DNA from 4 places in the Desulfosarcina variabilis str. Montpellier genome. Region 1 is predicted to be linked to each of the others. Evidence: riboswitches for the same ligand, from Rfam matches in the RefSeq annotation. Region 1 holds a riboswitch; each other region holds the start of a gene.
The links. Region 1 has a riboswitch for cobalamin ahead of Dvar_RS24365 (cobaltochelatase subunit CobN). Riboswitches for the same ligand answer to the same signal wherever they lie in the genome.
Positions count from the first base shown of each region.

Region 1 (3,132 bases):
AGAGGGGACAGGGCGGAAAAGAGGAAGATAGCCATTTCTCACCCAATTTAGGGCTGGCCTATCTGATTACCGAATCGTTAAAGGTCAGGGCCAACTACGGCCAGGCTTTTGTGATGCCCGGCGCCAATCAGCTGGCGGCGGATTACATTGACGTCTTTACCGGTGCCCAAATCCAAGGCAATCCAAATCTTTCGCCCGAAGAGAGTTCAACCTGGGAGGGCGGTATCGATTTTTACAACAGTGGCGTTTCCGTCAGTGCGACTTATTTTTATACCGATTATAAAGACAAGATCGAATACGTTTCCCTTCCGGGGGGGATCAGTTCCTGGGACAACCTGGGTGAGGCTACCATCGCCGGCATCGAGGGTGAGCTCAATATCGACGTTGGCGCAATATACAATTGGGAATTTCAACTGCGTCCGTATATCCGGTTTACCTACCTGACCCAATACGAGGATGATACGACTGGAGAAGACCTCAAATACACGCCGGATTGGAACGCTTCCTATGGGATCGACTTCACCAACTGGAAGGGGGTGAGTGTGAACTTCAACATTGCTTATACCGGACAGCAGTCGGTAGAAGACTGGGAGAATCAGGTTTGGCCCAATGATCCGGAAATCATTACCCTCGGTTCTGCAACCGTGGGCAGCCTGACGATCTCGAAGACCCTTCTCACTTCCGACCGGTGGGGATCGCTTACTCTCAAAGGAAACATCTCCAACCTATTCAACCAGGACTATGCCTACATCAGTGGATACCCCATGCCCGGACGGAGTTTTTATTTGGGATTGCGTTATGACATTTGATTGAGACACAAATCCTTAATTTTTCCTTGACCCCCAGCACAATTTTGTCTATTCAACGATGTTGTATTTATTCAGGTGCTCATAATGAACTGAAAAGGGAACCCCGTTAAAATCGGGGACGGGCCCGCCGCTGTAATCGGGGACGACCGCCGCCACTTTGCCACTGACGATAGATATTGTTGGGAAGGCGCGGCCGGGAGGGTGATCCGAGAGTCAGAAGACCTGCCTGAATGGAGTTTGGTTGGGTGCACGAGGACGGTGTAAAACCGATATAGAAATGCCGTGGGTATAAAAAGGGATATCCCCGGATCGAAGAATATCGATCCGGGGATTTTTATTTTCAGGGAGGACCGATGCACAGGTACTGGCGCCGTTTAAGTGAATATTGGTTGTGGATCATGCTGATGATACTGGTGCCGGCGGCATCCGCCCACGCTGGGCAGGTGGCGATTTTAGAAGTCGATATCAACAGTTATCAGGTTAACCAGGCCATACACAGACTCGATCTGCCCCAATCGATTCAAACCCGCTTTTTCACCCTGGCCGATCTGAATGCAGATGAGGCCGCCAAGGCATTTATTACCGGTGCGGACGTGGTTTTTGTCCATGTGATGATGTCGGCGCTGGCCAACTATATGGTCGATGAAGGTCTCATGGAAGGGCGCGTGGTATATGCGCTGAACGCGGCCGGCGACCCGGAAGACCTGTCCAGGAAAGGTTTTCGGTTTGATGAAACCATAATGGCGTACTACCACCATCAGAGTGTGGCCAACCTGGTCAGCATGGTGCGGCTGGGTGTCAAGCGGCACATCGATCCGGACGTCTCGGTAAGTCCCTTGGTAAAGCTGCCCGAGACCTGTATCCACCATCCAGACGCGGACCAGCCTTTCAACAACATCAACGATTATCAGCGCTGGCTCGAGGCACGCGACGGCTTCGATGCCGGCCATCCCCGGGTGGGCATCATGTGTTATGCCAACACCCTTAAGGAAGGACAGGTGGAGGCAATCGACGACCTGATCCGCCAGTTGGAAGGCGCCGGGTTTAGCGTGGTGCCCTGTTTCGGTCCGGTCCGGCTGGTTTTTGATAAATATTTGAAACCGGTTGACGGAAAATCCCCAGTGGACATGCTGCTGGCCTTTAGCATGAAGTTCGAATCCGGCATCAACGACGGGATCCGTGAGGCGCTGGCAAGGCTGGATATACCGGTTTTCAATGTCATCCGGCCCTTTGCTGAAACCACCGATGCGTGGCGCGAAAGCGATGTCGGTCTGGGGACCATGGAAACGGCCTGGGCCGTGGCCACGCCCGAGTTGTCCGGCAGTATCGAGCCGACGGTGCTGATCGGAAAAAAGGCCATCGTCGACCCTGAGATCGGGCGACGGCTTTTTGTTTACGAAACCATCCAGGAATCCATCGACTTCCTCATCCCGCGTCTGAAGAAGTGGGCCGTGCTGCAGAAAAAGGCCAATGCCGAGAAAAAGGTGGCCATCATTTACTACAACCACAGCCAGGGCAAACAGAATATCGCCGCGGCTTATCTCAATGTTTTCAGAAGTCTTGAGCAAATTCTGGCGCGCATGCAAAAAGAAGGCTATCGTATTGACGGCGCCGATACGCTAACCGAGAAAAAAATCCAGGATCTGGTGCTCACATCCGGCCGCAATATCGGCTCATGGGCACCGGGCGAACTGGATGCGCTGCTGGCGGCCGGCGAGGCCCAAAGCGTAAGCCTAAAGGAATATCAGACCTGGTTCGATGAACTGCCCGATGCCTTTAAAAAGCCGGTTGTCGACCAGTGGGGCGATCCGGTCGATTCAGCGATCATGACCAAGGGCGGCCGGCTGGTTTTTCCCATGGTTCGCCTGGGCAACGTGGTGCTTTTGCCCGAGCCGGCCCGGGGCTGGACCGATGATCCCATGAAGCTCTACCACGACACCACGCTTTATCCCCATCATCAATACATTGCCGCCTATCTCTGGCTGTCAAAAAAATTTTCGGCCGATGCCATGGTGCATTTGGGCACCCATGCTACCTACGAATGGTTGCCGGGCAAGCAGGCCGGTCTTGCACCCTGGGATCCGCCGGAGATCATGACCGGCAGCATTCCCAATGTTTATCCGTATATCGTGGATGATGTGGGTGAGGGGATCGAGGCTAAACGGCGCGGCCGGGGGGTGATGATTGACCATTTGACCCCGCCTATGAAAGAGGCTGACCTATACAGCGAATACAAAAAAATCCATGAGCTGTTTCACCAGTATGAAATCGCCCATAAAAACGGCAGTGAAACCGCCGCCGAATATATGCGATCGATCCACGC
Region 1 is NZ_CP159846.1:5,394,359-5,397,490, reverse strand. It holds gene Dvar_RS24370 (TonB-dependent receptor plug domain-containing protein) at 1-809, shown strand, start outside; cobalamin riboswitch at 866-1,054, shown strand; gene Dvar_RS24365 (cobaltochelatase subunit CobN) at 1,163-3,132, shown strand, end outside.

Region 2 (3,132 bases), 1.6 Mb from region 1:
ACCGGCGTGCCGGATATCATGTTTGCCTTCAAACTGGGTTTTCGCGATGAGATGTTGGGCGATATTTCCCTGAATCCCGTGTATACGGGAAAGCGGTATTTCAACTATGCCAATACCACCGAAGAAGATGGGTTTTGGATTCTCAATGCAAGATACGCAAAACAGATCGGCGCAGCCGAATTGTACCTTGTGGCCAACAATGTTTTTGGTGAAGATGCGGTTGGCAGCGGCAGCGGTAATCCCGGTGATGAATCTCTCTATCCATTGCCGGGGTTCAATGCGATCTTTGGTTTGAATGTGCGTTTTTAGACCGCTTGCGCAGCCGATGCTTTTTTTCAAGCGCACGAGCGAAAATCCCTGGGCGGCTTTCCATAGACTTGGTGGAAACAGTGACAAAAATGGCTGGAGGAGCAGAAGCCGGCCGCATGAGCGATGTCGGTGATGGGCATGTCTGTCTGGCACAACCACTGGCTTGCCCGGCGCAGCCGCTCCCGGCGAATATATTCGAACACGGTGCAGCCATGCACCTTTTTAAACAGGCGGTTGAGTTTGGTACGATTTACGCCCGCCATCCTGGCCAGGCTGGAAAGGTTGAAATCGCGACCGATGTCCGATGCAATGTACGCCGCCAGCTCGCGCACCCGATCGTTTTCTCTGGTGCCAATCGCAGCGTTTCGATCGAGAAAAATGTCGCAGATCAGATCGATGGCATGGGCCTGGGCCAGCAGGCACTCGGTGGCACTGTTCATCCGGTTGTGGTGGATTTTCTCAAGAATCACACTTGTTGACGGTGAATTGCCGCGAATCAGGGGCACATGTCCGCGCCTGAGTCCATTGGGCAGGGCAAGATCCAGGTCGCTGCAGATACTGGCCAGCCGCTCATCACCGACTCTGACGACCAGGGCTTCCATGGTTTGATGGGCTGGTGTCTCCCGCCGAATCAGGTCACCGCCATCAACATACGCACACACCTCACCGGCATGCATTTCCACCCAGGAAGGGCAGCCGGCAATGCGGATGCGCGTGCTGCCGCGGAGCATAAAAACAAAGGCCGTGGAATGGGTTGGCGGTTCAAAACGGGAACGAAAGGGCTGGGGTGAGCATAAATAGCTCTGGGTTAAAAAAAAATCGTCATCCAGTCGCCGGCGCCGGATATACCCTTCTCCAGCATCATTTTTCAAGCGCCAGTCAAAACGTGTTCCGGGAAAAGCTGCAGCTTCAGGCTGAGTAAAGTTTTTCGTAATCATCGTGTGCCCCCCGATCGGACAAAACAAAAATCCCGGGCCCAATGTGGACCCGGGATGCCGTTTTCAATCCCGTACAGATCAATTGTAATCCGGCAAAACGATATAGTTTCCGATAGGTTTTGCCATGTGAATCATGGCAGGTCTTCTGACTTCACTCACCTTGGACAACCTTCCCATTCACTTTTTTTAAAAATGAACAGTGGCCAACACTTGCCCAAGGTTCGCCTTCTGTAAATGATCGAAAGCATGAGTGTTACAGCGGCGGATCCGTTCCCGATTCTCACGGAATTCCCTATCAAGTCCCATCGGACACCGATGATTCATCTTTCATATGTTAGGCGATGGTTTATTGAATGAAAACCAATCTGTCAAGATAATAAGATCGAATGACACCCGGACCGGGGCTGTGGTTAAAGCATCGGCTCGGAATCAATTTCTTCGTAAGCTTCGAGAACGAATCGCGGGGTACACACAACCAAAAAAACAAGATCCGTGTCTCCGGTGTTGGTAATTTTCTGGGAACTCGCAGGAGTCACCATCACCATATCCCCGGGGCCGACTGGCTGTGCTGGAAGCCCATCTATCTCAACCAGACCGCCGCCTTCGAGAATGGTATAACGCTCGGTGATACCATGCAGACGATGTAGCTGGGTCGCCATGCCGGGGGTAATCCGCGCCCGAGCAATGGAGGCGTCGGGATCATCCGGTATGTTGTACAGCTCGAGAATATAACATCCTTCGGCAAAATAAAATTCGCCGTTCGGGTTGACCTTGAAAATAGTTGACGACATAATTATCTCATTAATTTGCAATAGATGAATGGCGCATCGAATACAACAAAAAGCGTTTTTTGGCAATCATTTAGGGGTTCACAGGTTCTCCCACTCACATTACAACCGACCGCTTCGAACAACAATGTGCTTGACTTTCAACTCAGGTACCGCCAACAGTTGTTTGCCCATATACCCATTGTCTTTTGTGGAATCAACAATTTTAACGACAGCCTGAGAGGATAAGAACTTGCTCAAATGGGGCATGATTCCAAAAAGATCGCCCTTGGCGCCAAAGTGGGATTTGGAAAAATCGGCGCATAGGCATCCTTGTCAATGGCAATGATGTGGTTCGTTTTACGGCGAGCTTAAACGACAAATACCTTGCCGGGATTTTTTAGGGTATGGTCATCGTTCATGTAGTTTGGCCGGCTTCCGTTTCTCATTATGGCGTCGAAACCTTCCGGATCATAAGGCTCGATCCGAACCTCCGGTGATTGATCGGGTCCGGTCTCCTCGCACAATTCAATGTGGCGCTCGAGTTTGGTGATGGAGAACGACACCAGTTCCTTTAAAAATCCAAAGGCGTGCCGCATCTGGTGGAAGCCGTATTTTTTCATGAGGGCGTACCCGTTCACCGCGTCCTGTTCGGCGCGTATGCCGGGAGAATCCTCATTGGTGGTACATGCGCTGTGGATGGACGGCAAATCCAGCTTGCGGCAGATGGCGCTCATCAGCAGGTTAGCCACATTGTGGGAAATCAGCCCCAGATCGACCGCGTAGTTTTTCTGCAGATTGGCAATGGACGGGAGCCCCGAATGCACGCAGGTGATACCGGGGTTTACCAGCTGCGTCAGGGTCAGTCCAAACAGCGCTTCGGCGTGGGTCAGCGTCAACAGCCCGGACATGGAATAAGGGGCCGATAGCCCGGCCATTGGCATGGTGGACACATAAATGGGAAGTCCTTTGCGCACACAGGACAAAAAAGGCCTTTCCATCTCCGGCATCACATTCAGCGGGCTGTTGATCAGCGAGAACTGAACGGTGATGTTCCCGCGTTGGTTGTGAATTTCCTCGGTGCGCGCAATGCCGGCGTCGGTAACCGCGGCCACATA
Region 2 is NZ_CP159846.1:6,983,140-6,986,271, forward strand. It holds gene Dvar_RS31605 (TonB-dependent receptor) at 1-309, shown strand, start outside; gene Dvar_RS31610 (helix-turn-helix domain-containing protein) at 336-1,247, opposite strand; cobalamin riboswitch at 1,365-1,579, opposite strand; gene Dvar_RS31615 (cupin domain-containing protein) at 1,658-2,038, opposite strand; gene Dvar_RS31620 (trimethylamine methyltransferase family protein) at 2,386-3,132, opposite strand, start outside.
Region 2: another riboswitch for cobalamin. It lies ahead of Dvar_RS31610 (helix-turn-helix domain-containing protein); the one in region 1 lies ahead of Dvar_RS24365 (cobaltochelatase subunit CobN).

Region 3 (3,132 bases), 1.8 Mb from region 1:
TCAAGGCGTTCAATATTGCGGGGAAGAGAGCCAAGACCGCCAAAAAAGCCATCCGAGATACCAAAGCGGGCAGCATCCGGTTTGAAAAACGCTATATCCCGCCTGGTTTTGTCTACAAGGCGGGCTTTCTTGTGGCCACAGCGTTGATCCTATGGACCAGCCTTGTATTTTACAAAGACGGAACGCTTGGCATTGAGTTTACGCTGGTTTTTGTGATCTTTGCCTTTTACGTGTTTTTGCCGGCCATGAATCTGGGCGGCGCCATTCCTACCTTTGCAGTGGGAGAAGCAGGCCTCAATCGTTATGAGGCGTTGAAAAATCAACCCATCATGGGGAGGGATGGCCGGGATATTATCATCGACAATCACGAGATTGGATTCCAGGACGTCAGCTTTGCCTACGATGACAAAACGGTGTTGAAAAATATCAGTTTCACCGCCAGGCCCGGCACCATGACCGCACTTGTGGGGCAATCGGGTTCCGGCAAAACAACCATTGCCAATCTCATTGTCAGGTTCTGGGACGTAAACGAGGGCGCGGTTACTATCGGCGACACGGACATCAGGCAAATGACCACCGATTGTCTGCTGGAGAATATCAGCATGGTGTTTCAGCGGGTCTATCTGTTCCATGACACCATTAAAAACAATATCAGATTCGGTAAACCCGATGCCACCGACGAAGAAATCATGGCTGCGGCCCGCGCGGCAAGATGTCATGATTTTATCAGCGCCTTGCCCCAGGGGTATGACACCCTGGTCACCGAAGCGGGAAGCTCTCTTTCCGGCGGTGAAAAGCAAAGAATTTCCATCGCCAGGGCCATCCTCAAGGATGCGCCCATTGTGCTGCTGGATGAGGCCACGGCCAGCATCGACCCGGATAACGAAAAATACATTCAGGCAGCCATCGGGGCGCTTGTCAACAACAAAACCCTGATCGTCATTGCCCACCGATTGTCCACCATCCGGCATGCGGACCAGATTCTCGTCATTGACAAGGGAGAAATTGTTGAACGCGGCAGGCACGAGGCGTTGCTGGAAAAACAAGGCGTCTATCATCGATTATGGACGAAGCGGATAACCGCCCGCAGTTGGAAAATGAAAGGGAATCTGGTTAATTGATAGGCTCCCACGGGCAGCGGGGTTCCTTCATCAAAAAGAACCATAGCGCGTACGATTGCAGAAACGCCCATGATGCCCATGGAACTGGATATTGCCAGGCAATAAAAACCTAAGCTCGACAATCGCCCAGTTTAGGAAAACGATTGACATGGCACAATCTGAGATGTTTTAAACAACATCGTTTGTTAATTCGCAGGCGTTCGCAAGGACCTATGAGGGAATCCCGTTAAAGTCGGGAGCGGACCCGCCGCTGTAACACATATGCTTTGACTGGTTCAAAGCGGGCATCCTGGCAATGCGTGTCACTGTTCGGCAATGCTCGAACGGGAAGGCCGCCGGGATGGATGTGAAGCCAGAAGACCTGCCTGCGGATGGGCTTGTCATCGCTCCCGGGTAAGGAGTCAATTCGGCCTGTCGTTGCGCCGTCAGGGATTGAACACGGAATCCCCGTTTCCATTGTATTGTGGAAGCGGGGATTTTTATTTTGATCTCAAGCAACTGATTTCTGAGGGAGGAAATGACTTTGAACGGTTGATGGACTACCCGGCCTAGCTTTCAGGAAACGGTTGAAATGAAAAAAATATCTCTATCGCTTCAAGTCCTAACGGATATAACCAAAAATGAACGGATCACCCTTTCCCCGTCCATAGGAAAGGGGCACATTCAAAGCGTCCGTCTTAAATCCGGGATGCAATTGATCACGATGGATTATACCCTTCGACGACCCATCGTCCTGGAGTATGTTCCTCCCCTGGCGCCCCTTGGATTTGGCTTCTGCCTATCGGGCTGCAGTCGCATACAGCCGGCGGGCCAAAAAGAGGAAAAGGTGGTCAAGCCGGGTCATGCCGTTTTCAACTGTTTTCCGAACATGGCCGGTCTGATTGAAACCATCGGGACGGAACGGTTCTTGCGCGTTACGATCCTGATGGATCTGGAGCGGTTTTGCTCCTTTGTCGAAGCGGAGATGGATGTCCTGCCGTCACAGCTTGAGAATCTGTCAGCCGGGATATCCCGCCATGAAGGCCAAATTACACCGGCCATGCGCACCACAGTGTTCCAGATACTCAATTGTCCGTACCAGGGACTGGCCCGGCGCCTCTTTCTTGAAAGCAAGGTCCTGGAACTGATGGCCCATAAAATCGATCAAATCGAAGCCATTGAGAGCCTGAACCCCAACACCAGGCCACTGCCTTCCTCGGACATGAATCGTGTCCGGGAAGCCGCGCGTCTGCTGGCCGGTGATCTGGAAAACAGGCCCGATCTGAATCAACTGGCCCGATCGGTTGGAATGTGCCGAAGCAAACTGCACCGCTGTTTCCGTATGGTTTACGGTATCACCCCCTTTGAATACCTGCGCAACCGGCGTCTTGAAACGGCCATGGCCTTTCTTTCCGACGGACGCATGAACGTCACTGAAGCCGCCTTTATGGTGGGCTATTCCAGCCCCAGCTACTTTACCAAGGCCTTTAAAAAATATTTTGGTTACCTGCCCAGTAAAAATTCTCATTAAAAAAGACGATCGGGCTAATAAAAGAGCGTCAGTTACCAGCACCGGTCCAGCATATATACTATAATCTGCAGCCTTGGCAATTTGAAGTGCTCTCGGTTGGCCGGAGTATGCGTGGTTGGGTCCGTCAGATCAAAAAGCCTTGATGCGAAGAAGGGAAGCATGATGAAAATGTTTTTAAAACCATTGATTTTGCTATGCGCGGTTATTCTGCTGTTTTCAGCCATCCCGCCGGTCATCGCCGGACAAACACCCCAAAATGAGTCTGAAACGTCAGATTTTCTGGAGCCCATGACAGTCACGGCACAGAAAACAGAGGAAAATGTTCAGGACGTACCCATGGGGATCACCGCATTCACGGCGCAAGGGGTTGAGGACAGGAAAATTGAGTCCGTGACTGACCTTGCCGATTTTGTCCCCAATTTCATGATTTTTTGCAATGGCGGCCCTGGCATGTATTCACCGTCCATGCGAGGGATTCAGGCCCCCCTTGAGACGCTGACG
Region 3 is NZ_CP159846.1:7,174,769-7,177,900, reverse strand. It holds gene Dvar_RS32435 (ABC transporter ATP-binding protein) at 1-1,121, shown strand, start outside; cobalamin riboswitch at 1,299-1,505, shown strand; gene Dvar_RS32430 (helix-turn-helix transcriptional regulator) at 1,693-2,631, shown strand; gene Dvar_RS32425 (TonB-dependent receptor) at 2,791-3,132, shown strand, end outside.
Region 3: another riboswitch for cobalamin. It lies ahead of Dvar_RS32430 (helix-turn-helix transcriptional regulator); the one in region 1 lies ahead of Dvar_RS24365 (cobaltochelatase subunit CobN).

Region 4 (3,132 bases), 2.9 Mb from region 1:
CGTGGTCGAGGATGAGAGCATCAACTTTGATGACCGCGATGATTCCTCGTTCAATCCCAAACTGTCGGCCGTCTGGAAACTATTTGACGACACCATCATCAAGGGATCCGCGGGTCAGGCTTTCCGGCCGCCGTCACTTTATGAATTGTACCGAACCTACAGAAGCGGCGATGGAATGGTCAACTCCAACCCGGAACTTGAACCCGAAACCTTGCAGACTTATGAAGTCGGCGTGACTCAATATCTTTTCGATCGCGGACTGAAACTCTCGGTAACCGGATTTCATACGGATATCGATGATCTGATCTACTATTATGAAGTCGGCAATGATCGTTTCAAAGACAATGCCAGCCAGGCCAAGATTGACGGGATTGAAGTAGAAGCCTCGTTGTGGCCATTTGAATGGCTGAACCTGTGGGGCAATTACACTTACAACGATACGGAAATCAAGGAAAACGTCCATGATCCGGACATGGAAGGGAAAAAAATCACCGGTATGCCCGAGCGCACCATCAATCTGGGATTGGCGCTAAGTTCCAAATATGTGCGCGCCAGCCTGATGGGTCGCTATCTGGGCAGGATCTATACACAGGAATACAATGACGGCATCGACGATGTTTACGGGGCCTATTCCCAGTGCTGGTTGTGGGAAACCAAGGTGACCATTTCTCCGCTCAAACACGTGAAACTCTCTTTGTCCGTTGACAATCTTTTTGACGAGGAATATTTCGAAAGCAGCGTGGGCCGGGAACGGAGTTATTTTGCAGAAGTGATGATCGACTGGTAGTCGGTATCTGAATCTTAACCGCCATCGCCAGGATGCTTCACCTGTTCGTGAACCGGTTGCTGCGGTTCAAACAAAATGTATTAGAGCCTGTTTTGGAAGTCTGGATCAGGCCCGATAACAAGGCGGAAAGTGGCTCAAAAGCGGAGCATATATGGTATATGTGAGCATTTTGAGACAGTTTCCAACGCCGTTAGCGGGCCTTAGACGGATTTACCAAACAGGCTCTTACAAGGGCACGGCGCACCGTGCCCCTAATGCCAATAGACGCATGAGGATGTTGATATGGATGTTCACATGGCGAGAAGCGGAAAAACGTTTGCAAAGATCGATGAAACTCGGTCCATCCATAAAAAAGACATGGCCTTTGAAACCTGTTGGCACCTATCACCCGACCTGGGCCGAGGCTACCTGATAAAAGCGTGTCTGAAACCCGATCTTGTCCTTTATGTGATGGACTATGACCCGAACAACGCTTTCCGAATGGCCATCAATGCCGTGCCCCCGGGATTTGGTTTTAAATTTTTCCTCTCCGGCGCATATGGAATTGGAGAAATGGTATTGGATATCGGGCGTAAAGTGTAACCACCTTTGGATTATCTTTTCTATTGACATTCGGAAAACAATTCCATTATGGGATTAAGTTCGTTTTGTTTTACGCCATCATGGGTGTCTGTTGAGAACGGACGTAAGGGAATCCCGTTAAAATCGGGAGCGGACCCGCCGCTGTAACACATATGCTTTGATCGTTTCAAAGCGAGCCTTTCGGCAATTTTGGTCACTGTTCGACATCGCTTGAATGGGAAGGCCGCCGAGAAGGTGTGTGAAGCCAGAAGACCTGCCCATGGACGGGCTGCAATTGTTCCCTGGAGATGGAATGGTTTGCAGCAATGGATATATGCCAAGGGATTGAAAACGGAATCCCCGCTTCTAACGATGGAAGCGGGGATTTTTTATTTTATAGCATTCAAGATAATGTTTTTGGCTGCGTTATCGGTCATCGCGGTATTATTTATACAGCTTCCTCCCTCTAGCCTTGCCAAAAACATTATCTTAAACACTATAGTAAGTCTTTCATGCGCACAATCGCAATCATAACCAAAGATGTTCGCAAGTATTGGTGGCTGGTAGCCGGTGGATTGACGGCGATATTTGTGCTTGAGATGTTGGCCCTTTACTCTCCCCAGCTGATCAAAAAGGCCATCGACCGTTTGGCTGCCGGCCAGGCAGATCCCCATGGCCTGGGCTTGATTGCCGGTGCCATCGTTGCCCTATCCCTGGGCGTCGCCGTCCTGCGGGCCGTGGGTCGGCCGTCCATGCTGGCCTTTGGCCGCATTGTAGAAAGGGATCTGCGTAGGCATTTCTTCGCGCGGGTCATTGCCCTGCCCCGTTCGGCTATCGACAAACAGCCGGCAGGTGATATCATGGCCCGCGCCACCTATGACATCGATAACATCCGCTTGGCCGCCGGGTATGGCTGCCAGGCGGCAATCAACTCTATATTGACCCTGATTCTGGCCCTGGTCTACATGATTTGGATGAGTCCGGTCCTGACCCTGCTGGCCATGGTTCCCATGGGCGCCATTCCCTGGCTGACCCGCCGCCAGAGTATTCGTTTCCATCAATGCCACAAATCGATCCAGGAGTCTTTCTCCGCCCTGACCGAGGAATCCCGGGACAGCCTCAACGCCATTCGCCTGATCAAAGTTTTTGACCTGACCGCGGTAAAGGACCGGCAGTTCGACCGCCTGGCCCAGACGCACCTGGACAACAACATGCAGTTGGCCCGGGTCAGTGCCCTGTACCTGCCGGTCATGACCCTGGTCACCCACCTGAGTCAGGCCGTGGTCTGGGGCTGTGGCGGCGCCATGGCGGTTCTGGGGATGCTCACGGCCGGTGAGATCGTGGCCTTCTCCGCCTATCTGGTCATGCTCAAAACGCCGTTGGTTTATTCCGGTTATTTGATCAACCTGTATCAGCGCGCCAAGAGTTCCTGCACAAGAGTGGATCGAATCTTAAACCAATTCATCGAAGCGTTGGATAAGTCATCTCCAGGCCAAGTCGTACCTTGCCAAGACAAAGACACGGATATTGTGATCAAAAATCTCACCTTCACCTACCCTGGAGAAAGCCGGCCGGTCCTTACCAATATCAGTCTGAGGTTTCCACATGGTACCACCACGGCCCTTGTCGGCCCGGTGGGCAGCGGCAAATCCACCCTCTTGCAATTGCTCACCCGCATCCACGAGCCCCCCCAAGGCACGATTTTTATAGGCCATACGGACATCACCCAAATGCCTTTGCACCGGTTGCGATCCACCATAGCAATGGCTGCTCAGGCCCCTTTC
Region 4 is NZ_CP159846.1:8,261,676-8,264,807, forward strand. It holds gene Dvar_RS37320 (TonB-dependent receptor) at 1-787, shown strand, start outside; gene Dvar_RS37325 (hypothetical protein) at 1,070-1,369, shown strand; cobalamin riboswitch at 1,435-1,645, shown strand; gene Dvar_RS37330 (ABC transporter ATP-binding protein) at 1,861-3,132, shown strand, end outside.
Region 4: another riboswitch for cobalamin. It lies ahead of Dvar_RS37330 (ABC transporter ATP-binding protein); the one in region 1 lies ahead of Dvar_RS24365 (cobaltochelatase subunit CobN).